DNA from 3 places in the Janthinobacterium sp. HH106 genome. Region 1 is predicted to be linked to each of the others. Evidence: predicted binding sites of a transcription regulator. Region 1 holds the regulator's gene; each other region holds the start of a gene.

Region 1 (7,808 bases):
CGTTGTGCCGGCGCCTGCTGCACCCGTGATGCGGCGCATTTCCGCTTCACGCGCCTTGTCGGCGGCTTTTTTCTCTTCCGCCGCTTTTTTCGCCTTGGCGGCTTTTTCCGCCGCTGCTTTTTTCTCGGACAGTTCTTTCTCGGCTTTTTCTTCCGCCGCTTTTTCTTTCTCTTTGGCCAGCTTGGCTTTCTCCAGCTTGTCGGCCTTTTCTTTTTCCAGCTTGTCAGCCTTGTCTTTTTCTTTCTGCTTCTGTTTTTCCAGTTCGCGCTTTTCTTCCTCGCGTTCCTTCTGTTCCTGCTTGCGGCGTTCTTGCTCTGCCGCTTTCTCTTTTTCTTCCTTCAGCTTGGCCTTCTTGCGTTCCAGGGCGATCTCCGCCTCGCGCAGGTCGACCTTCGGCTCGGGCGCGGCCACGGGCGGTGGCGGCGGCGGCGCCGGCTGTTCCACTTGCGGTTCCGGCGGCGGGGCTGGTGTCGGCTCCGGTTCCGTCGCCACTTCGGGCGGCGGCGCGGCCGTCTGCACTTTCATGTCCCACACTTCCGCTTCGACGGCGACAGGTTCCGTATTTTGCCAGTGTACGCCCACCCACAGGAAAAACAGCAGGCCAAGGTGCATCGCCAGCGCCAGGCCCAGCGAGGGCCAGCGGCTGCGTTCGCGCGGCACGCTGTAGGGCTTGCCGAGTACATGGTCGATTTGTTTGTTCTGCAAAGTCTAGTCTATCTAAAAACGGTCAAGTCTGGAAACAGGATGCTGCGCTTACTTGGTGGCCAGGCCGACACGGGTAATGCCCATCTTTTTCGCTTCCGAAATGAGCTGGATCACATCGTCGTACTTGCTTTCCTTGTCGCCCGCGATCATCACGGGATAGTCGGGATTGCTTTCATGTAAACCGCGCAGCTTGCGCAGCAGGGCGTCGCGGTTCGGTTCCGTTTCCGGCGACAGCTGTTCCTTGCCGATGACGCCGATCGACAGCGAACCATTCGGTTTCAGCACGATCTGAATATAGTCATCGGGCGGTTTCGCCGACTTTTCCGCGTTGGGCAGGTTCACCACGCTGGGATTGTTCGACGACGGCATCACCATGAAAATGATCAGCAGCACCAGCATCACGTCGATGTACGGCACGACGTTGATCTCGGACTTGAACTTGCGGCCGCGGCCGCCGCGCATGCCGCCGCTATTGAATGAGGAACCCATGGACGCTGCTCCCTCTTAGCGCGACTGGCGCTGCAAGATGTTGGAGAATTCCTCGACGAAGCTCTCGAAGCGGATCGCCAGGCGGTCGATGTCATGCGAAAAACGGTTGTAGGCGACGACGGCGGGAATGGCCGCGAACAGGCCGATGGCCGTGGCGATCAGCGCTTCGGCAATGCCGGGCGCGACGGCGGCCAGGGTTGCTTGCTGCACGTTGGCCAGGCCGCGGAAGGCGTTCATGATGCCCCAGACGGTACCGAGCAGGCCGATGTACGGCGAGACGGAGCCGACGGAAGCGAGGAAGGCCAGATGCGATTCGAGCACGTCCATTTCGCGCTGGAAAGCGGCGCGCATGGCGCGGCGTGCGCCGTCGAGCACGGCGCCCACGTCCAGCGCTTCGCGCGAACCGTAGGAAGCCTTGCCCTTGATGAATTCGCCCATGCCGGCGTCGAAGATGCGGGCCAGCGCGCCGCTCTGGTCGCGGTTGCCGCTGGCGTTCTGGTGCAGCGCATGCAGGTTGCCGCCGGCCCAGAAGCTGCGTTCGAATTCGATGGTTTGCTTGCGCGCCTGGCGCACGGCAAACATCTTGCGGAAAATGTAGGTCCAGCTGGTCAGGGAAATCAGCAGCAGCAGGGCCATGATCAGTTGCACGATCAGGTGGGCATTGGTGATGAGCGCGAGGAAAGAAAGATCTTGTGTAACGTTCATTGGCAGGCAGTCTGTTGGGTGAATTATCCGGGGGTGGCGGTAGGGCTCAGGTGGCGCGCATGCGGGCCGCGACTGCATCAGGCACGGCGCGCGGGCGCATGCTTGAGTCGACGCAGCCGATCTTGACGCGGGCCGTGTTGAGCAGGCGGTCGCCGCACCAGGCTTGTTGCAGGAAAACGATGGAGGCGCACCCCATTTTTTCTATGCTTAAGGTTAATCTTACCGTGTCATCGAGCCTGGCTGGCGCATGATAGTCGGCGTTGACGCTTTTGACAACGAACATCGCGTCATGCTGTTCCAGCAATTCCTGCTGGCCCACGTCGATGGCGCGCAGCCATTCCGTGCGTGCGCGCTCGAAGAATTTGAGGTAGTTAGCGTAATAGACGATGCCGCCGGCGTCGGTGTCTTCATAGTAGACACGTACGTTCCAGGTAAAGACTGAAGGCATGTTTATTGCGCCAGTAGTGAGATTGAGCAACATTTTACGCGATTTTTCTTCTTGTGACTGTGGGCGCTTGCTGGAAAGCCATGCAAAAGCTGCATATAAGTTGCACCGCAGCATTGTAAATCCGGGGCGGGCAATGGCAAGCCTCGTAACATACGCTTACAAGCCGCAGCCAGGTTTAAGTCCAGCTTAAGCGCCGCGGCCTTGTCCGGGCTGCGGCGGCGCGCGGCGATTATAGCTGCACGGTTGCATTCCTTGCTCAATTTGGGCACTTAACTTACAATTTGACTTCCATTACGTCTCACGTGACTGGCGAAAAGTCGGGCGATCTCCCTGAGTGGCGATCGGCAAACCGGCGAAAGGTGGGCACCCACCGGGAAACGTGAGATTTTTCATCAGCCGTTCGCCTGGGTAGCCACTATGGAAAAGCACGAAGAGGCTGCCCGTCCAATGTTGTTATTCACTTAACGCCGGCTCCCCTCATTCGATCCAACCTGCCAGTACAAGCACCCTCATACTTGGAGTTTTTACATGTTTGCAAAAGATCACACCCTCGCCAACGTCGATCCTGAATTGTTCGCCGTCATTCAAAAAGAAAACACGCGCCAGCACGATCACATCGAACTGATCGCCTCGGAGAACTACACGTCGCCAGCCGTAATGGAAGCGCAAGGCTCGCAGCTGACGAACAAGTACGCCGAAGGCTACCCGGGCAAGCGCTACTACGGCGGCTGCGAATACGTCGACGTGGCCGAGCAACTGGCCATCGACCGCGTCAAGAAACTGTTCGGCGCCGAATGCGCGAACGTGCAGCCGAATTCCGGCTCGCAGGCGAACCAGGGCGTGTTCTTCGCCATGCTGAAACCAGGCGACCTGATCATGGGCATGTCGCTGGCCGAAGGCGGTCACCTGACCCACGGCATGCCGCTGAACATGTCCGGCAAATGGTTTGACGTCGTGTCGTATGGCTTGACGGCGGAAGAAGACATCGACTACGAGGCGATGGAGCGCCTGGCCCGCGAACGCAAGCCGAAACTGATCATCGCCGGCGCGTCCGCTTTCTCGAAAAAAATCGACTTCGAACGCTTCGGCAAGATCGCCAAGGAAGTGGGCGCCTACTTCATGGTGGACATGGCCCACTACGCGGGCCTGATCGCCGCCGGCCTGTACCCGAATCCGGTGCCGTTCGCCGACTTCGTCACCTCGACCACGCACAAATCGCTGCGCGGTCCGCGCGGCGGCATCATCCTGATGAAGGCCGAGCACGAAAAAGCCATCAACTCGGCCATCTTCCCTGGCATCCAGGGCGGCCCGCTGATGCACGTGATCGCCGGTAAGGCCGTCGCCTTCAAGGAAGCGCTGAGCCCTGAATTCGTCGAATACCAGAAGCAAGTGATCAAGAACGCCGACGTGCTGGCGAAAACCCTGATCAAGCGCGGCCTGCGCATCGTGTCCGGCGGCACCGAATCGCACGTCATGCTGGTCGACCTGCGCGCCAAGAACCTGACGGGCAAGGAAGCCGAAGCCATCCTCGGTTCCGCGCACATCACCTGCAACAAGAACGGCATCCCGAACGACCCGCAAAAACCCTTCGTCACCTCGGGCATCCGCCTGGGCAGCCCGGCGATGACGACGCGCGGTTTCAAGGAAGCGCAAGCGGAAGAAGTGGGCAACCTGATCGCCGACGTGCTGGACAACCCGCATGACGCCGCCACCATCGAGCGCGTCAAAGCGGCCGTGAAAGTGCTGGCCGACGCGCACCCTGTGTACGCCTCATAATTATTTGTCCAGAATGTGTCATACGGAGTAAGATTCCGTATGACACATTCCTTCGTGCCCAAGGGCGCCCGGAGTGATTCGGGCGCCCTTTGTACAAGGGCGGCGATTTCCCGTAATTATTACTATAAAGTTGTAACCAGCCCATGAAATGTCCATTTTGCCAGCACGGCGACACCCAGGTTCTCGATACGCGCGTATCGGAGGAAGGGGATGCCATTCGGCGCCGCCGCCGCTGCGGCAAATGCGACAAGCGGTTTACCACGTACGAGCGCATTGAACTTATCATGCCGGCCGTCGTCAAAAAGAATGGCAGCCGGACGGAGTTCGCTGCGGATAAGTTGCGCGGCAGTTTGATGCTGGCCTTGCGCAAGCGTCCCGTCGCGGCCGCCTCGGTGGATACGGCCATCGCGTCCATCCAGGAAAAACTGCTGACGAGCGGCTTGCGCGAAGTCGATTCCGGCTATATCGGCGAACTCGTCATGCAGGAACTCAAGCGCCTCGACAAGATCGCCTACATCCGCTTTGCCTCAGTGTATAAAAATTTCGAAGACCTGGCCGAGTTCCAGGATGCGATCGCCGAAGTGGGGCAGGCGCGCAAGCCCTGACGCCTGCTCGAAGCCTCTTGTTCGACGACGGGGCTGCTCATGTGCCCCGTTTTGCGCCCCGTGTTCACCACGCCAACGCTCGCCTGGCAAGCGGCCTGATCAATAACTACACCGTTCTTCTCCCTTTATCGCTGCGCTGTTTGCGCTAGCGCAGATCCGGTTTTTTGCGCGCGCCTATCGTGTAGCTGGGCCGCCTGTTCTTGCGACTCTTTCTGCGGAAGGGAGCAAGGCATGCACATGAGCGGTCGCACTATGTTTCCAGCGGGTGGCAGCAGCCTCGTCGAGGTGCTCGTGTCGCTGCTGCTGTTGGCGCTGGGCCTGCTCGGTGCCAGCATTTTGCAACTGCACTCCCTGCGCGCGCGCCATGAGTCGGCGCTGTTGTCGGCGGGCGCGCAGCTGGCGGCCGGCATGGCCGAGCGCATGCGAGCAAACGGCGTGCTCATGAATGGACCCGATGCGGGCAATCCCTACCTGAACGTGGCCTACGCGGCGGCGGACGATGCCGAAGCAGGCGGCACTGCGCCGGACTGCTTTGGCGCTAGCGCCTGCAGCGCGGCCGAACTGGCGCAATTCGACATCGCTGAATGGAAGCAATCGCTGCATGCGGCCTTGCCCGGCGCGCGCCTGCATATCTGCCGCGATGCCTCTGTTTGGGATGCCGCCGCGCAAGGCTTGCACTGGGCGTGCAGCGGCGGCAAGGGCGCGCCCATCGTCATCAAGCTGGGCTGGCGCGGCCGCTTGCCCGATGGCTCGCCCGCCGTGAATGCGGCAGGCGAGTCGCTGCCCAGGCTGGTATTCCAGCTGGGCGGAGGCGGCGCATGAACGGCGTGCATGCCGCGTGGCGCTGGCGGCGCGGCATGAGCCTCGTCGAATTGCTGGTGGCGCTGTCGCTGGGCGCGCTGCTGATGCTGGCCGCCAGTGGCGTGCTGGTGGCGGCTAGCGGCAGCTATGGCGACCAGTCCGCCAGCGCGCGGCTGGACGACAATGGCCGCTATGTGCTCGACACCATCGCCCGCGCCGTGCGCCAGACGGCGTACGTGAACTGGGATAGCAGCGCCGCGCCCGTCGCCCATGCCGATGACGACAGCGCCAATGTCGCCGGGCTCGACGCGCGCAGCCTGGGCAAGAACAGCGAAGGCATCAGCGGCGCGCTGCCCGGCGCCCTGCATGGCAGCGACGTGCTGGCCCTGCGCTATTACGGGGCCGGCAAGGAAGAGGGCGGCGACGGGTCCGTGCTCAATTGCGCCGGTTTTGGCGTGGGCGCCGCGCAAACGGAGGCGCAGCGGGGCTGGAGCATTTTCTATGTGGCACAGGGCGCCGATGGCGAAGGCGAACTGCGCTGCAAATACCGTGGCGCGAACGGCTGGGGCGCGGATGCCGTCATTCGTGGCGTCGACGGTTTCCAGGTGCTGTATGGCCTCGACACGGATACGCCGCCCGACGGCGTGGCGAACCGCTATGTCAACGCCAGTGCGCTCGACGCCTACGATGCGGCGCTGGTGCTGCAGGGCGCGGATGCGGCCGCGCGCCAGCGCGATTTGCGGCGCCGCACGCACTGGAAGCGCGTGGCCAGCGTGCGCGTGGCCTTGCTGCTGCATGGCGAGGCGGACCAGGCGGACAAGATGGCGGAGCTGGGGCCGGCGCAGTTCGACCTGTTCGGCAAGGCATATGCGGAGGCGCACGGCGCCGGCGACACGGGCGTACGCATCGCGCGCGCGTCCTTGCCCGCCGCGACGCGCTCCCGGCTGCGGCAATTGGTGCAGACGAGCATCATGCTGCGCAACGGGCCGGCCTAGGCGGGCGGCACGATGGCTGGCGCGGGCGTCCGCTGCTGCCTACCTCGTTGCGTGCCTTGTTCACCTTGCGCGCGCCACAGTGGCGCCACCCTCGTGTATGTGCTGTGCCTGTTGGTGATCATCTTGCTGCTGGGCATATCGGCGGCGCAGATGGCCTTGCAGGGCGAAAAGGCGGCACGCGGCGAGCGCGACCGGCAGATCGCATTTCAGGCGGCGGAGGAAGCATTGATGGATGCGCAGAACGATATCGAAGGCTTGCCCGGCGCGCCGGGGCGCAGCAGCCTCTTTGCGCCAGGCAGTGCGGCCGGGTTTGCGGACGGTTGCGGCGAAGGAGGCGCACTGGGCCTGTGCCTGCCCGCAGCCCCGGAGGCGCCGGCGCTCTGGCTGAGCATGGACCTCGACGGTCCTGAAGGCAGCAGCCACACCGTGCCGTATGGCCAGTTTACGGGCGCCGTCATGCACACGGGGCAGGGTTTCCTGCCGTCGCGCCGACCCCGTTATCTGATCGAATTGCTGCCGTTTCACCCGCCCGGCGCGCAGGCGGCGGCAGTGGCCGGCGGCCTGGCGACGGAAAGTTATGTGTACCGCATCACGGCCATCGGTTTTGGCGCGCAGGAAAGCACGCAAGTCGTGTTGCAAAGTTATTACCGCAAGCAGGCGGCGGGAGCGGGACCATGAGGGCTTGGTCGTTTGCTTTGCCATCGGCTTGGTGGTCCGCCTGGCTGCTGCTGATCAGCCTGGTTTGCCTGGCTTGCGGCGCCGCTGTTGCGGCTGCACCTCCCGTGGCGCTGGCGCGGGCCGACGCTGGCTTGCACGGCGCCAGAGTGCCGCCGAACCTGCTGCTCAATCTGTCGCTCACGCATGCGGCGGCGGCCGCCGCGCATGGCGGCGAGTATGCGCCGCAGCGCGAGTACCTCGGTTACTTCCATGCGCGCATGTGCTACAGCTATCCCTACCGCAGCAAGGACGGCGTCATGCTGCCGGACCTGCGCGTAGCGACCGCTTACTTCTCCGTGCTGAAACCGGCGGACGCGCTGCACGGCTGCGGCGGTGATAGTTTTAGCGGCAACTTTCTGAACTGGGCCAGCGCCAGCATGCTCGACATCGTCCGCTATGCCCTGACGGGCGGCGACCGCGTCATCGACGAAGTGCGCAAGACGGTGCTGCAGCGCGCCTGGCTGCCCGATGCCGACGGTCCCGTCGACTTCTATGCCCACCCCGTCTTTTTCCCGCGCAAGGTCTTGCAGACAGGCGTGGCGGCGGCGACGCCATTTGCGCTGGCGC
Region 2 (7,808 bases), on a different contig from region 1:
GCCCAACGGCCACAGGGCGGCAAGCATGAGCAGGGGGCGGCGCTGCATGGCCCCTCCTTTCCAGCGCTTTCATCAGCGTTCTTATCAGAATGACAGTATCGCGCAGCGGGGCACGCTTGTCGACTGGATTATGGAAACTGTGTACAAAACAACAGCAATTCAGGCGGGAGTGGAGCGGTGCAAATTAATCCAGATCAATAAAACCGCAAATAGAAAATAAATCTTGCGTGCTGCTCTGGACGGCATGCGCGCCCCTCGCCTACGCTGTTTTTTTATCTGAAAAACAAGAGGACCACATGCAGACAGCGCGCTTGAATATTATTGGAATGGATCACGAAGGCTGCGCCGACAGATTGACGGGCGCACTTGAGGCCGTCACAGGCGTGGCCACCGTCTGCGTCTCGCTGGCGCGCCACGGCGCCACGGTGCAATTCGACGAACGCCTGGCCACGCAGGAACGTTTGCTGACCGCCGTCAACGACGCCGGCTTCATGGGCGAGGCGTCCGATGAAGAACAATTGCCATCGTGCAGCGGCGCCTGCGGCCACTGCCGCCACTGAGCGCCGCCTCCCCTTTTCCGCTCAGCCTCCCCGCGCGCCCCGGTCGCGCAAATGCGCCAGCACGCGACGCGGTCCCAGCGACTGCAGGTCGAACGGCGGCAATTCGATGGCATCGAGCGTATTCTTGAACAGCAAGCCCAGCTCCGTATCGCCTTCCAGACTCAAACGGCGGCTGAAGAACAAGGTGTCCGGATCTTCCTGGCGCCGCGCCAGCAGCATCAAGTCATGCACGCTGGCGGCGATGCACAGGTCCGGCACGTCGACATAGCGTTCGGCCACGAACACCGTGCCCTGCCACTCAAAATCGAAGGCGATACCGGCGTCCAGCAAGCGCAAGCGCAGGCTGCGCCCCTCCAGGCTGCAGCGCACGTCGTCGGGCAATTGCGGCGCCAGCAGGCGGTTCAAGCCTTGCACGAACAGCCAGGAGGCGGGATACGGCGGCAGCTTGGACAGCAATTCGGCCAGCGGTTCGGGCAGCCGGTACGACACGGCGGGCTTGCTCATGGCAGGCTTGGCCGGGACCGGGACCGGGACGGGCAATCTTTCCAGTTGATCTTGCATGTTCTTCCTTTCGATGCGTTCAATGGGCGGCGTGCTGTTCCATGCCGGGCTGGCCGTGCCAATAGCCGTCGCAGGCGCCGGCCGGCTGGCAGGCCGCCAGTTGGGCCTGGGCGCCGATGCCGCTGACCTGCCCCCGGCGGGCGCGGTCGAAGATGGCGATCACCTGTTCCGTGTGCATGGCTTGCGGACTGATGCGCGCCACCGACACGCCCATGTCGCGCATGGCGTCGAGTTCGCGCACCAGGTTGTAGACGAGCGCCGACTGCGTCTGCGTGCCATTGAGTACGAGGAAGGGCACTTCGTCGCGCGTGCGCAGCAGCAGCCCGTCCGGCTCTTCCAGGCAGCTGTAGCCGCAGTCGTCCTTCGGCAGGTTGCGGTTGCGCGCCGTGAAGCAGCGCGCGGAAAACGCCAGCGGCATGCGTCCGTAGGCAAACACTTCCGTCTCCAGCCCTTCCGGTTTCTGGCGCTGCATCTCGGCCAGCGCCGTCTGTCCCATTTCCAGCGGCATCACCCAGCGCCGCGCACCGAGGCGCGCCATCAGTTGCAGGCTGGGGCCATTGAACAGGTTCAAATGGGGGCCGGCGACGAAGGATGCGCCCTTTTCCATGCAATGCACGGCGCCCATGTCGTTGGCCTCGACGCCGTAGCGCCCATTGCCCGTGATGCGGCGCAGGGTCGCCAGTTCGGCGCCCGCCTCGATCAGCGCCTGCGTCGACAGCACCACTTCCTTGCCGGCGGCGGCCAGCATGTCGGCGATATCGAGCCAGTCGGCCAGGCGCAGCTCATGCCGGCGCGAGCAGACGGTTTCGCCCAGGTACACGATATCGACGGCGGTGCCGGCGATCTGCTGGTAAAACTCGAAGACGGTGGCGCGCGGCCAGTAGTACAGCAAGGGGCCCAAAGAGAGTTTTAGCATGCCTTTTCCAATATTTTTTTAAGTGACAAAACCGTAGCGAGCGGCTCGCGGCGGGGCCGAGAAGCGCAGCAGGTTTTGCTATTTCCAGGAGCGGTGATACGCGCCCAAGGTGTGCTGCTGGCCTTCGGCCAGCTTGTCCATGGCCGCCATCCAGCCCGGCTTGACGGCGTAGCGCGCATTGCCTTCGCGGCAGGCGTCGATCGCTTCGCGCCACACGCGCGTCACCTGCGCCACATACGCGGGGCTGCGCTGGCGCCCTTCGATCTTCACGGCGCGCACGCCCATGGCGATCAGCTGCGGCAGCAGCGCCAGCGTGTTCAGGCTGGCCGGCTCCTCGATGGCGTAATACTCTTCGTCGTTGACTTCGAAACGCCCCTTGCACAGGGTCGGATAGCTGGCGTTTTCGCCCGGTGCGTAGCGGTCGATCAGCACGCCGTTCAGGCGCGATTCGAGGCCGCTCGGCGTTTCCAGCCAGCGCACGGATTTCGCCGGCGAGCACACGCCGTGCGTGTTCGGCGCCTCGCCCGTCGCATACGACGACAGCGCGCAGCGCCCTTCGACCATCACGCACAGGCTGCCGAAGCCGAAGACCTCGATCTCGACGTCCGTCTTGCTGATCAGTTGCTCGACCTGCGCCATCGACAGCACGCGCGGCAGCACGGCGCGGGCGATGCCGAAGTGTTCCTGGTAAAAATTGATCGCTTCGTAGTTGGTGGCCGAGCCTTGCACGGACAGGTGCAGGCGCAGCTGCGGGTGATGCTCGCTTGCATACGCCATCAAGCCCGGATCGGCGACGATCATGGCGTCGATGCCGGCTTGCGCGGCGCGGTCGATGGCGCTGCGCCACACGGCCCAGTTGTGCGGCTGCGGATAGGTATTCAGCGCCAGCAGCACCTTGCGTCCATATTGGTGGGCGTAGCGCACGCCCTCGGCGATGGCCTTTTCGTCGAAATTGAGGCCGGCGAAATTGCGTGCATTGGTGGCGTCGCGAAAACCCAGGTACACGGTGTCGGCGCCATTGTCGACGGCCGCTTTCAAGGCGGGCAGGCTGCCGGCGGGGCAGACCAGTTCCAGCGGTCCGGCCACGCGGGTGGCGGTAGTTGATTCAAGCATCATGATATTCACAGTCCTGTATCGGCTCAGGGTGCAGACTATAGCCCCGCCCATACCGCCCAGTCCTTGACACAGGTGAAGGAATGCACGCATGGCTGGCGCGCGTTCAACTTGCTTGACCTGGCTGTAAAATGCCCCACTTTTTCCCTATCCGATTGCCCGCCATGACCCGCAAACCGCTGCTGATTTTCCTGCTCACCCTGTTCCTCACCGCGCTGCAGGTGCAGTGGGCCGGCCCGCCCGATGGCTATGACGCAGGGACCATCTCCGTGCTGTCGCCGGAAGTGCTGGGCGCGTATCCGGGCGTGCTGCTGCTGTTCCTGCTGGCCGTGTTCGCGCGCCGCAAGATGCCGCTGCTGCGTCAGGCCGCCATCTGCACGGGCCTGCTGGCCGTCTACTGGCTGCTGGCGAACTACGTCACCTTCGACGCGCGCGTGGCCAGCTGGAGCACCTACACGCCGCTGGAAATCTGGACGCACGTGCTGCCCGCCTCCGTCGCCAGCGTCGCCGCCTGCGGCGCCGCGTTCTTTTGCGCGAGCTGGCTGATCCTGCGCGAAACGCGCTGGAACAAAAGCGGCTGACGTGGATTTTTCACCTGCATCAAGGATTCGTCACGCAACTGCACGCACCCTTTGACGCCACTATATTTAGTGATTAATCTCCATAAAAACACCGCATGTTGTGTTTATTGGAGGTTTCATGACGACAAATGCAGTTTCCCCCACACGCGGCCACGTCGATGTCGCCGCGTCCATCAATGAATACCTGGAGCGGCGCGACTGGCGTGTCAACGCCAACGCCAACCAGGGTTACTCGCTGGGCGGCCTGATACTCAATGTATCGGGCAAGGTCATCGCCAACTACTGGCTGGACCAGGTGTATCCGCCGGAAGTGGGCGCGGCGCACCGCGAAGCGGCCCTGCACATCCACGACCTCGACATGCTGGCCGGCTATTGCGCCGGCTGGTCGCTGCGCACCCTGCTGCACGAAGGCTTGAACGGCGTGCCGGGCAAGATCGAATCGGGCCCGCCGAAACACATGTCGAGCGCCATCGGCCAGATCGTCAATTTTCTCGGCACCCTGCAAAACGAGTGGGCCGGCGCGCAGGCGTTCAGCTCCTTCGACACCTACATGGCGCCCTACATCCGCAAGGACAGCCTGCGCTACGAAGATGTGCGCCAGTACATGCAGGAGCTGATCTTCAACCTCAACGTGCCGTCGCGCTGGGGCACGCAGACGCCGTTCACCAACCTCACCTTCGACTGGGTCTGCCCGGACGACCTGCGCGAGCAGATTCCCGTCATCGCCGGCCGGGAAATGGACTTCAGCTATGGCGAGCTGCAGGCGGAGATGGACATGATCAACCGCGCCTACATCGAGATCATGATGGCGGGCGACGCCAAGGGCAGGGTCTTCACCTTCCCCATCCCGACCTATAACATCACCGAGGATTTCGACTGGCATAGCGAAAACGCGGAACGCCTGTTCGAAATGACGGCCCGCTACGGCCTACCCTACTTCCAGAACTTCATCAATTCGGAACTCAAGCCGAACATGATCCGCTCCATGTGCTGCCGCTTGCAGCTGGACTTGCGCGAACTGCTGAAAAGGGGCAATGGCCTGTTCGGTTCCGCCGAGCAGACGGGCTCCCTGGGCGTGGTGACGATCAACTGCGCACGCCTGGGCCACCTGTGGCGCGGCGACGAAGCGGCCTTGATGGCGGACCTGGACCGCCTGCTGGAACTGGGCAAGACCAGCCTGGAAATCAAGCGCCGCACCATCGAGGAACTGATGCAGCAAGGCCTGTTCCCCTACACGAAACGCTACCTGGGCACCCTGCGCAACCACTTTTCCACCCTGGGCGTGAACGGCATCAACGAGATGATCCGCAATTTCAGCGGCGACGCCCATGACATCACGTCCGCCGAGGGCCATGCGCTGGCGATCCGCCTGCTCGACCACGTGCGTGCCCGCATGGTGCAATTCCAGGAAGAGACGGGCCATATGTACAACCTGGAAGCGACGCCGGCCGAAGGCACGACGTACCGCTTCGCCCGCGAAGACCGCAAGCGCTATCCCGCCATCCTGCAGGCCGGCACCGTCGACAATCCGTATTACACGAACTCGTCGCAGCTGCCCGTCGGCCACACGGACGACCCGTTCGAAGCGCTGGAATTGCAGGACGCGCTGCAGCGCAAATACACGGGCGGCACGGTGCTGCATTTGTACATGACGGAAGCGCTGTCGGACGCGAACGCCTGCCGCGAGCTGGTCAAACGCGCCCTGAGCCGCTTCTCGCTGCCCTACATCACCGTCACGCCCACGTTTTCCATCTGCCCGCGCCACGGCTACCTGGCCGGAAAACACGAATTCTGCCCCACCTGCGACGCGGAACTGATCGCCCGCAAGCAGGCCCACATCGCTCCATCACTTGAGGAAACGCCATGAATGCACGTCCCGACTTCACTCCCGCCATCACCCTGCTCGACAGCGAACGCCAGCGCTGCGAAATCTGGACGCGCGTGATGGGCTATCACCGCCCCGTCGCCTCGTTCAACATCGGCAAGCAGGGCGAATTCCACGAGCGCCAGTATTTTACGGAAGCGAGCGCCCGGGTTGGCCAGCCGGCCTGCCATGGCTGAGTTGAAAGTGGGCGGCCTGACGCCCTTTTCCGCCACCGACTACCCGGGCAAGCTGGCTGCCGTGGTGTTCGTGCAGGGCTGCCCCTGGCGTTGCGGCTATTGCCACAATCCGCATTTGCAGGCGCGCACGCCCGAAGGCGCCATGCCGTGGCAGGACGTACTGACCTGGCTGCGGCGCCGCGTGGGCCTCGTCGACGCCGTCGTCTTCAGCGGCGGCGAGGCGTGCATGGACCCGGCGCTGGGGCGCGCCATGCTGGACGTCAGGGCGCTGGGTTTCGGCATCGGCCTGCACACGGCCTGCATCTATCCGCAGCGCCTGCAGGAAGTGCTGCCCCTGGTCGACTGGGTCGGCTTCGACATCAAGGCGCCGTTTGCCGACTATCGTCATGTGACCCGCGTGGCCGGCAGCGGCGACCCGGCGCGCGCCTGCCTGGACGCCATCCTCGCCCGCGGCGTCGCCTACGAATGCCGCACCACCACCCATCCGGACTTGCTGCCGGACGCACAGCTGCTGTCCCTGGCCGCCGCCCTGGCCGCGAAAGGCGTCGATAACTACGTGCTGCAGCAGTTCCGCGCCGAAGGCTGCGCGGACGCGGCGCTGTCCGGCCGCCCCCTGCACGGCTATCCGGCGGCGGCTACTGTGGCGCAAATCGGCGCCATGTTTCCCCGTTTTACATTCCGTAATCATGGCAGTTGATCGTGCAGCCACATAATTATTGAAAGTCCCGCAAAATTCCCCGTTCTGCAACGCTGAAATGTCTTGCGTGCTGTAATGTATCAACTGTGCCGCGCACCATGCGCAGCCCGTCAGATTCCTCACACCGCATTACAGATAAGCGTCATCCATGAACGATTTCACCGCAGTCAGCCCAGGCATCCCTTCCACCCACGCCGACATCCTGTACGGCCCGCCGCGACCGGATCTGCTGCGCGAGGAAGTGCTGGCCGACCTGCTGGAAGCGACGGCGCGCCGCTGCCCGCAGCACATCGCCCTGATCGATGGCGCGCGCCGCATCACGTATGCCGAACTTGATGCGCAGGCGGGCCTGGCGGCATCGCGCCTGATGGCGGCCGGCGTCAAGCCCGGCGACATCGTGGGACTGTGGCTGCCGCGCGGCGCACATCTGCTGCTGATGCAGGCGGCCATCGCCAAGGCGGGAGCCGCCTGGCTGCCCGTCGATGAAGACACGCCCGTCGAACGCCTGCAGGTGTGCCTCGACGACGCCAATGGCGCTGGCGTCGTCAGCTGCGCGCAGTTCGCGCCGCGCCTGGAGCAGGCTGGCGTCGAGCGTCCCGTGTGGACCGCGGAAAGCCTGCTGGCCCCCGCCGCGCCGGGCGAACTGCTGCCCGCGCGCGGCACAGTCTTGCCCGAACACCCGGCATACGTGATCTACACGTCCGGCTCCACGGGCAAGCCCAAGGGCATATTGATCAATCAGCGCAGCATCTGCCACTTCCTGCGCAGCGAAAACGCCGTGCTGGAAGTGGAGCAAAGCGACACCGTCTACCAGGGATTTTCCGTCGCCTTCGACATGTCGTTCGAGGAAATCTGGATCGCCTACCTGGTGGGCGCCACCCTGTGGCTGGGGCCCAAGGAGATTTCGGGCGACCCGGAAGCCTTGCCGCGCGCGCTGGCCGCCAACCACGTCACCGTTCTCCATGCCGTGCCGACCCTGCTGGCCCTGTTCGCCGAGGAAGTACCGAGCCTGCGCCTGATCAACCTGGGCGGCGAGATGTGCCCCGAGTCCCTGGTCGAGCGCTGGTCGCGCCCGGGCCGCGCCATGTTCAACACCTATGGTCCCACGGAAGCGACCGTTTCGTGCAGCCTGGCGCGGCTGCGCCCCGGAGAACCCGTCACCATCGGCACGCCGCTGCCCAACTACGGCTTGCTGGTGCTGCAGGTGGCCGAGCACGGAGAAAACCGCCCATTGACATTGCTGGCGCGCGGCGAAACGGGGGAACTGTGCATCATCGGCCCCGGCCTGGCCGAGGGCTATCTGGGCCGGCCCGACCTGA
Region 3 (7,808 bases), on a different contig from region 1:
TGCGAGGTTTTTTCGCTACCGCGCTGGTTAAAAAACCCCGCATTCTAACGCTCGCATTTGCAATCTCATAAAGTACACGAAAACCTTGTCAATGCGCAACCGGCACGACACGTTTTCGCCCGCTTTTTTGCACGATACGCGTGCTATCGCACAATCGCGCGGCAAATGCCGCCGCCAGCGTCTCCGGAAATGCTTTTTCGGGTGTGCGATGCGGCCATGCGCGGCATCCGGAAATCCTGGCGCAGGCCTCGTCGCATGCACCGATGATGCGCGCATTTTTGCGCCGCCACGCACGCAAAAAAAAAGCGCCGTCACGATGACGGCGCTTGTTGGCGTAGCCTGAAAAAGGATTACTCCCAGTTCAGCGCACCACCCGTTTGATACTCGGTCACGCGGGTCTCGAAGAAGTTGCGTTCCTTCTTCATGTCGATCATCTCGCTCATCCACGGGAATGGATTTTCTTCCTGGGCGAACAGCGGCTCGATGCCGATCTGCTGCGCGCGGCGGTTGGCGATGAAGCGCAAATAGCCCTTGAACATCGGCGCGTTCAGACCCAGCACGCCGCGCGGCATGGTGTCTTCCGCGTACGCGTATTCCAGTTCCACGGCCTTCATGAACAGGTCCTTGATCTCTTCGCGGAAGGCGGCCGTCCACAGCTGCGGGTTTTCCATCTTGATCGTGTTGATCAAGTCGATGCCGAAGTTGCAGTGCATCGATTCGTCGCGCAGGATGTACTGGTACTGCTCGGCCGCGCCCATCATCTTGTTCTGGCGGCCCAGCGCCAGGATCTGCGTGAAGCCGACATAGAAGAACAGGCCTTCCATCAGGCAGGCAAACACGATCAGGGATTTCAGCAGCTTCTGGTCGTTTTCCACCGTGCCGGTGACGAAGGCCGGGTCGGTCAGGGTGTTGATGAACGGGATCAGGAATTCATCCTTGTCGCGGATCGACTTGACTTCGTTGTAGGCGTTGAATATCTCGCCTTCGTCCAGACCCAGCGATTCGACGATGTACTGGTAGGCGTGCGTGTGGATCGCTTCCTCGAACGCCTGGCGCAGCAGGTACTGGCGGCACTCGGGCGCCGTGATGTGGCGGTAGGTGCCCAGCACGATGTTGTTGGCGGCCAGCGAGTCGGCGGTAACAAAGAAGCCCAGGTTGCGCTTGACCAGGCGGCGCTCGTCGTCCGTCAGGCCGTTCGGGTTTTTCCACAGCTCGATATCGCGCTGCATGTTCACTTCCTGCGGCATCCAGTGGTTGGCGCAGCCGGCCAGGTATTTGTCCCACGCCCACTTGTACTTGAACGGCACCAGCTGGTTGACGTCCGTCTTACCGTTGATGATGCGCTTGTCGTCGGCATTCACGCGGCGCGCCACTTGCTCGGCGTTCGCTTCGGACGGCTCGGCGCCGGCCGGCAGGTTCAATTCGGTATTTCCCAACGGCGCTTGCTGCGCCGGACGCGGCACAGCTGCCGACGTGGTTTCATCATCCCAAGACAACGACATATTCTTCTTCCTTTCCATGCCGGCGAGCCGGCGATCCGCAACAGGCCCGTTGAATCGGACAATACGGACATTGACAACATTGAATCAGCCCAGAAGTTCTGGGCTGACAACTAAAATCTTACTGGCAGGCTTCGCACTCTTCGAAACCGTCATCACCGGGACGCAGATAGCAGGCTTCGCCATCGGCGTCATCCGCCGCCGCCGCCACTACCGGCGCCACGGCCACTGCTGCTGCCGCCACAACGGCTGCCTGGGCGCTCTGTGCGCTGGCCGACATGCCGCCGTCGACTGCCACGGCGTTCAGCGCGCCCGTCTTGGAAGTCGATTTCTCCATGTGGGTGGCGGCGATGGTGCGCAGGTAGTAGGTGGTTTTCAGGCCACGCAGCCATGCCAGCTTGTAGGTCTCGTCGAGTTTCTTGCCCGAAGCGCCAGCCATGTAGATGTTCAGCGACTGGGCCTGGTCGATCCACTTCTGGCGACGCGAAGCCGCTTCCACCAGCCAGCTTGGCGACACTTCAAAGGCGGTGGCGTAGATATCGCGCAGGTCTTGCGGGATGCGGTCGATCTTCACCAGCGAGCCGTCGAAGTATTTCAGGTCGGAGATCATGACTTCATCCCACAGGTCGCGCGCCTTCAGGTCGCGCACCAGGTAACCGTTGATCTCGGTGAATTCGCCCGACAGGTTCGATTTCACGTACAGGTTCTGGAACGTCGGCTCGATACAGGCCGAGACGCCGATGATGTTCGAAATCGTCGCCGTCGGGGCGATCGCCACGCAGTTCGAGTTGCGCATGCCGAACTTGGCGATGCGCTCGCGCACCGGCGTCCAGTCCATGGCCGACGAGGAATCGACTTCCAGGTAACCGCCGCGCTCTTCGGCCAGCAATTTGACCGAGTCTTGCGGCAGGATGCCGCGGTCCCACAGCGAACCGGCGTACGATTCATAGCGGCCGCGCTCTTCGGCCAGTTCCGTCGACGCCAGGTAGGCGTAGTAGCAGACGGCTTCCATCGAGGTGTCGGCAAACGACACGGCGGCGTCCGAGGCGAACGGCACGCGCATCATGTGCAGGCAGTCCTGGAAGCCCATGATGCCCATGCCGACCGGACGGTGGCGCATGTTCGAGTTGCGCGCCTTGTCGACGGCGTAGTAATTGATGTCGATGACGTTGTCCAGCATGCGCATGGCGGTGCGGATGGTCTTGGCCAGCTTGACGTGATCGAGCTTACCTTCCTTCATGTGCGCCGGCATGTTCACGGAACCGAGGTTGCAGACGGCGATTTCGTCAGGGCCCGTGTTCAGCGTGATTTCCGTGCACAGGTTCGAGCTGTGGACGACGCCGACGTGCGACTGCGGGCTGCGGATGTTGCAAGGATCCTTGAACGTGATCCATGGGTGGCCCGTTTCAAACAGCATCGACAGCATCTTGCGCCACAGGTCCAGCGCCGCGATCTTCTTGAAGACGCGGATTTCGCCGGCGGCGGCCTTGGCTTCGTAGCCCAGGTAAGCCTGTTCAAAAGCCTTGCCGACCTTGTCGTGCAAGTCAGGCGTGTCCGACGGCGAGAACAGGGTCCAATCGCCTTTTTCCATGACGCGCTTCATGAACATGTCGGGAATCCAGTTCGCCGTGTTCATGTCGTGCGTGCGGCGGCGGTCATCGCCCGTGTTCTTGCGCAGGTCGAGGAATTCCTCGATGTCCATGTGCCAGGTTTCCAGGTAGGCGCAGACGGCGCCCTTGCGCTTGCCGCCCTGGTTGACTGCCACGGCCGTGTCGTTGACCACTTTCAGGAACGGCACCACGCCTTGCGACTTGCCGTTGGTGCCCTTGATGTGGGCGCCCAGGGCGCGCACCGGCGTCCAGTCGTTACCCAGGCCGCCGGCGAACTTGGCCAGCAGCGCGTTGTCCTTGATGGCGTCGTAGATGCCTTCCAGGTCATCGGAGACGGTGCTCAGGTAGCACGACGACAGCTGCGAGCGCAGGGTGCCCGAATTGAACAGGGTCGGGGTCGAGCTCATGAAGTCGAACGAGGACAGCAGGCTGTAGAACTCGATGGCGCGCGCTTCGCGGTCCGCCTCGTTCAGCGCCAGGCCCATGGCCACGCGCATGTAGAACGCCTGCGGCATTTCGATGCGCACGTCCTGGATGTGCAGGAAGTAGCGGTCGTACAGGGTTTGCAGGCCGATGTAGCCGAATTGCAAGTCGCGGTCGGCGACGATGGCTTTGGCCAGGCGCTCCAGGTCGAAACTGGCGAGCACCGGATTCAGCAGCTCGGCGGCGATGCCCTTGGCGATATATTGCGGGAAATACGTCAGGTATTCGGCGGCGGCGGCCGCTTGCGGCACTTCCTTGCCGAACACTTCCTTGCGCACCGTGTGCAGCAGGATGCGGGCCGTGACCTGGCTGTAGGCCGGGTCTTTTTCCATCAGCGCGCGCGCCGCCAGGATGGCCGACTTGTGCAGCTCTTCGACGGGCACGCCGTCGTACAGGTTCTTCACCGTTTCAGCCAGGATGGCGTCGGCATCGACGTGCTTTTCCAGGCCGGCGCAGGCGGCGTTGATCAGGTCGCGCACTTCCTGCATGTCCAGCAGGCGGCGCACGCCGTTGTCGGTGACATTTAATTGTGGTGCGGAAACTTGTGCGGACGCGCCTTGCGCTTCCTTCTGCAGGCGGCGCTCTTCCATGTGCTTGGCGCGGTACAGCACGTAGGCACGCGCCACATCGTGCTCGCCCGAACGCATCAGCGACAGTTCCACCTGGTCTTGCACGTCTTCGATATGGAAGGTGCCGCCGCCCGGATGGCGACGCACCAGCGCGGCGACGACGCCGTCCGTCAGTTGCTCCACCAGTTCGCGGATGCGTGCCGAGGCGGCGCCCTGGCCGCCGTTAACGGCCAAAAACGCCTTGGTCATGGCGATGGCGATCTTCGAAGGCTCAAATGCCACCACCGCGCCGTTGCGGCGGATGATGCGATAGTCGCCCAATGCCGCGCCCGTGCTCGCCACGCTGTTGGCCGCGCCTGGCGCTGGCGATACTGGCGTTGGATGGATGGAAATATCTTGTGGTGATTGCATTGAAGCTCCCGTTGTCAGCTAAAGTCAGCCTGCAGTTTTGCTGCCGCGTGTGTTGTTGAATAGAACGCCCGATGGTCAGGGTTTCTTCAGGTATTTGTTGCTAAATAGTAAATTTATAATGCATAAAACAGGTCAGTATCCATAGCGCCACACCGTACTGCCCGGCTGGCGCAAAACATGATCAAGGGTGATAAACCGCCAGTTCCAGTGCTTTATCAGCAATCTGGGTAGCTTTGATAATAATTCTGAAAACGTCTGTGATGGCACTAGATATAGTCTTTATATCCAACTTCTGCACTAATTGTAGTGCCCATCGAAGGGCGATGCAATAGTTTTCCAGCATCCGCCGGCGTAATTTTTTGTATTTTCATATACGATTTCGGTTGACTTTTCAGGGCATGGATGGAAAGCCCAATCCCCGCGAAGTAAGCGCTAACGCAGGCTGCCCGCGCAGGGTTTCCAGCCAGCACTCTTGATAAAAATGCCAGTCAAAAAACGGCCCCGGATCCGTCTTCCTTCCCGGTGCGATATGCTCGTGGCCGCGCACATGGGACAGCCCGTGGCGCGCCACCAGCGCCGCCGTCAGCGCCGCCAGCACATGGTATTGCCGCCGCCGGAAAGGCACATCGTCCGCGCCCTCCATTTCGATACCGATGGAATAGCCATTGCACTGCGGGCGTCCTTCGAACACGGACGCGCCCGCATGCCAGGCACGTTGATCAGTAGAAACATATTGCAACAACGCACCATCGCGCCGCACAAAAAAGTGCGCCGACACCTGCAAGCCACGCAGGTCGGCGAAGGAAGGATCGGCATTATAATCTACCCGGCCCGTAAACAAGTCCGACACATGCGGCCCGCCAAAGCGGCCACCCGGCAAGCTGATGTTATGAATCACCAGCAAGTCGACTTGCGCACCGTCCGGACGCGCATCACAGTACGGCGAGTCATAGCGCAGCGCGCCGTCGCACCAACCGTCTTCATCTATCGTCCATCCGCTCATCAAGTAATGCTTCCTGTATCGTCAATTTCTGCATGCGGTAACGCAACTGGCGCACGCTCAGGCCCAGCTGACGCGCCGCCCGCGCGCGGTGATAACGCGCCTGGACCAGCGCCTGCATGATCATGTCGCGCTCGGCTTGACGCAAATACACGTCCAGCGGCAGGACCGGGCCCACGCCATATGCCGCCATGCCGGGCAGGCACAGTTGCCGTTCCGGCAAGTCCGGCAATGCCGGCGCCGCCCGCAACGGCATGCTGCCCGGCGCGGATGGCAAGGCCAGCCCGTCGAGCGCGATCACGCCGCCGTCGGCAAAGGCCAGCGCCCGCTCCAGCACGTTTTCCAGTTCGCGCACATTACCGGGAAACGCATACGCGGCCAGGGCCGCCAGCACGGGCGGCGCCAGGCTCACGGCCCGGCGTGGCGACAGGCGCGCCAGGATCACCTCACATAATACCTGCAGATCGCCGCGCCGTTCGCGCAGCGGCGGCAGCGCCAGTTCGATCACATTGAGGCGGTAAAACAGATCCTGGCGAAAGGTGCCGGCGGCCACGCCGCGCGCCAGGCCATGCTGGCTGGCGCACAGGATGCGCACATCGACGGCTTCGTCGGCACTGCCGCCCAGCTTGCGCACGCGGCGCTCCTGCAGCACGCGCAACAGTTTCACCTGCATGGCCAGCGGCAGGTCGTCAACTTCGTCGAGCAGCAGGCTGCCGCCATGGGCCGCCTGGAACAAGCCCTGGCGCTCGTGCAGCGCGCCCGTGTAGGCGCCCGGGCGGCAGCCAAAGAATTCCGCTTCCATCAGCGCTTCGGGTATGGCGCCGCAGTTGACGGCGATAAACGGGAAGCCGGCGCGCGCGCCCTGCGCATGGATGGCGCGCGCCGCCAGTTCCTTGCCCGTGCCCGATTCGCCGCGGATGGCCACCGGCGCGCCGCAGCGGGCGATGCGGCTTATCTGCGCGCGCAGCGCCTGCATGGGCAAGGAATTACCGCTCAGTTGCGGCGCCGGCGGCATGCCGGTGGTGGTCACGGTCTGCTGGCTGGTGCGGGGACTGGACATGGGAGCGCGCCTTTCTGCAATGGCGGTGGCGAACCGCCTGCTGCAGATGCTACGCCGGACGAATGCCGGAGGTCGTTACGATACGGATGAGCAACGCGCGCGAAGCTGCGCGCTTGCCCTTACACGGTGGCGTGCGCGTGGCTGCAGTAATCGTGACCCTTGGCCTGCACGTTTTCCGAGGCCGGATAGTAGACGCCGCAATGGGCGCAGCACAGCATCAGCTCGGCATCGGGCAATTCCTGCGGCCGGCCCGGCGGCGCAAACGGATTCGGCGGCTGCTGCGCGCGGGCGCGCTGCTGCATGCCCCGGATCTTGCTGCGGATAGCAAACAGCACCAGGAACACCAGCGCCAGCCAGAATAAAACACGTGTCATGCGAATCCTCGGTGTAAAACCACTTCCAGTACAAAACGGCTGCCGACATAGGCCAGCAACAAGGTGGCGAAACCGGCCAGGGTAAAGCTCAGCGCCGTCTTGCCGCGCCAGCCGCGAAAGCGGCGCCCCGCCAGCAGGGCGGCAAACAATAACCACGACAGCATGGTAAACACGGATTTGTGATCCCAGTTGAGCGCCTTGCCAAATAATTGCTCGGAGAACACGATGCCCGACAGCACGGTCAAGCTGAGCAAAATAAAACCGAGGCCAATCATGCGGAACAGCAGCTTTTCCATCGTCAGCAGGGCGGGCAGCTGGTCCAGCGCCGTGCCGATGAAGCCGCGGCTTTCGCTGCGCGTATGCAGCCGCGATTCCTGCAGCGCCATCAGCACGGCGTGAAAGGCGGCGATCGTCAAGGTGCTGTAGGCGAGCACGGCCACGGCGATATGCCAGCCGAAGACGGCCGACTTGCCTTCCATGCTGACCTGGCTGCCGGGAAAGGCCCAGGCCAGGCCGATGGCGATGACGGCGCTGGGCATGACCATGCGGCGCAGGCCGTCCAGGCTGAAATTGCGGTTCTCTATCCAGTAGGCGCCCACCGAAACCCATAGCGCGGCCGACAGCATGGCGGAAAAACCGAAGCGCAAGGTGCCCGGCGCCATCAGGTCGAACCACAGGGTGGCGGCGTGCGCCAGCCACGCGACGCCGGTCAGGCCGGCAATGAGCCGGGCACGGGACGAGGGAAGCACCGCGCACGCCGCATACAACAGGGCGGCGATGAAAAAGAAATAGATCTGCATAG

Evidence for each region. The regulator NrdR, encoded in region 1, represses ribonucleotide reductase genes. The targets are predictions, from matches to a motif close to CACNANATNTNGTG.
Region 2: a site for NrdR is predicted at 3,790-3,803, ahead of JAB8_RS12675 (ribonucleoside triphosphate reductase). Genes of this name have one in related genera too.
Region 3: a site for NrdR is predicted at 4,837-4,850, ahead of JAB8_RS03920 (ribonucleoside-diphosphate reductase subunit alpha). Genes of this name have one in related genera too.

What each region holds. Positions count from the first base shown of each region.
Region 1 covers NZ_LRIC01000056.1:235,210-243,017, reverse strand. Annotated here, with positions in the region: gene tolA (cell envelope integrity protein TolA) at 1-705, opposite strand, end outside; gene JAB8_RS22045 (ExbD/TolR family protein) at 754-1,194, opposite strand; gene tolQ (protein TolQ) at 1,210-1,899, opposite strand; gene ybgC (tol-pal system-associated acyl-CoA thioesterase) at 1,946-2,347, opposite strand; ZMP/ZTP riboswitch at 2,640-2,764, shown strand; gene glyA (serine hydroxymethyltransferase) at 2,876-4,123, shown strand; gene nrdR (transcriptional regulator NrdR) at 4,267-4,728, shown strand; gene pilV (type IV pilus modification protein PilV) at 4,966-5,550, shown strand; gene JAB8_RS22015 (PilW family protein) at 5,547-6,524, shown strand; gene JAB8_RS22010 (PilX N-terminal domain-containing pilus assembly protein) at 6,576-7,202, shown strand; gene JAB8_RS22005 (PilC/PilY family type IV pilus protein) at 7,199-7,808, shown strand, end outside.
Region 2 covers NZ_LRIC01000027.1:120,455-128,262, forward strand. Annotated here, with positions in the region: gene JAB8_RS12645 (transporter substrate-binding domain-containing protein) at 1-48, opposite strand, end outside; gene JAB8_RS12650 (heavy-metal-associated domain-containing protein) at 297-560, shown strand; gene JAB8_RS12655 (SCP2 sterol-binding domain-containing protein) at 582-1,064, opposite strand; gene JAB8_RS12660 (U32 family peptidase) at 1,141-2,037, opposite strand; gene JAB8_RS12665 (peptidase U32 family protein) at 2,116-3,150, opposite strand; gene JAB8_RS12670 (hypothetical protein) at 3,315-3,731, shown strand; gene JAB8_RS12675 (ribonucleoside triphosphate reductase) at 3,850-5,598, shown strand; gene nrdD (anaerobic ribonucleoside-triphosphate reductase) at 5,595-5,792, shown strand; gene JAB8_RS12685 (anaerobic ribonucleoside-triphosphate reductase activating protein) at 5,785-6,489, shown strand; gene JAB8_RS12690 (Pls/PosA family non-ribosomal peptide synthetase) at 6,638-7,808, shown strand, end outside.
Region 3 covers NZ_LRIC01000005.1:959-8,766, forward strand. Annotated here, with positions in the region: gene JAB8_RS03915 (ribonucleotide-diphosphate reductase subunit beta) at 351-1,502, opposite strand; gene JAB8_RS03920 (ribonucleoside-diphosphate reductase subunit alpha) at 1,621-4,572, opposite strand; gene ampD (1,6-anhydro-N-acetylmuramyl-L-alanine amidase AmpD) at 4,964-5,575, opposite strand; gene JAB8_RS03930 (sigma-54 dependent transcriptional regulator) at 5,553-6,632, opposite strand; gene JAB8_RS03935 (PP0621 family protein) at 6,752-7,006, opposite strand; gene ccsA (cytochrome c biogenesis protein CcsA) at 7,003-7,806, opposite strand.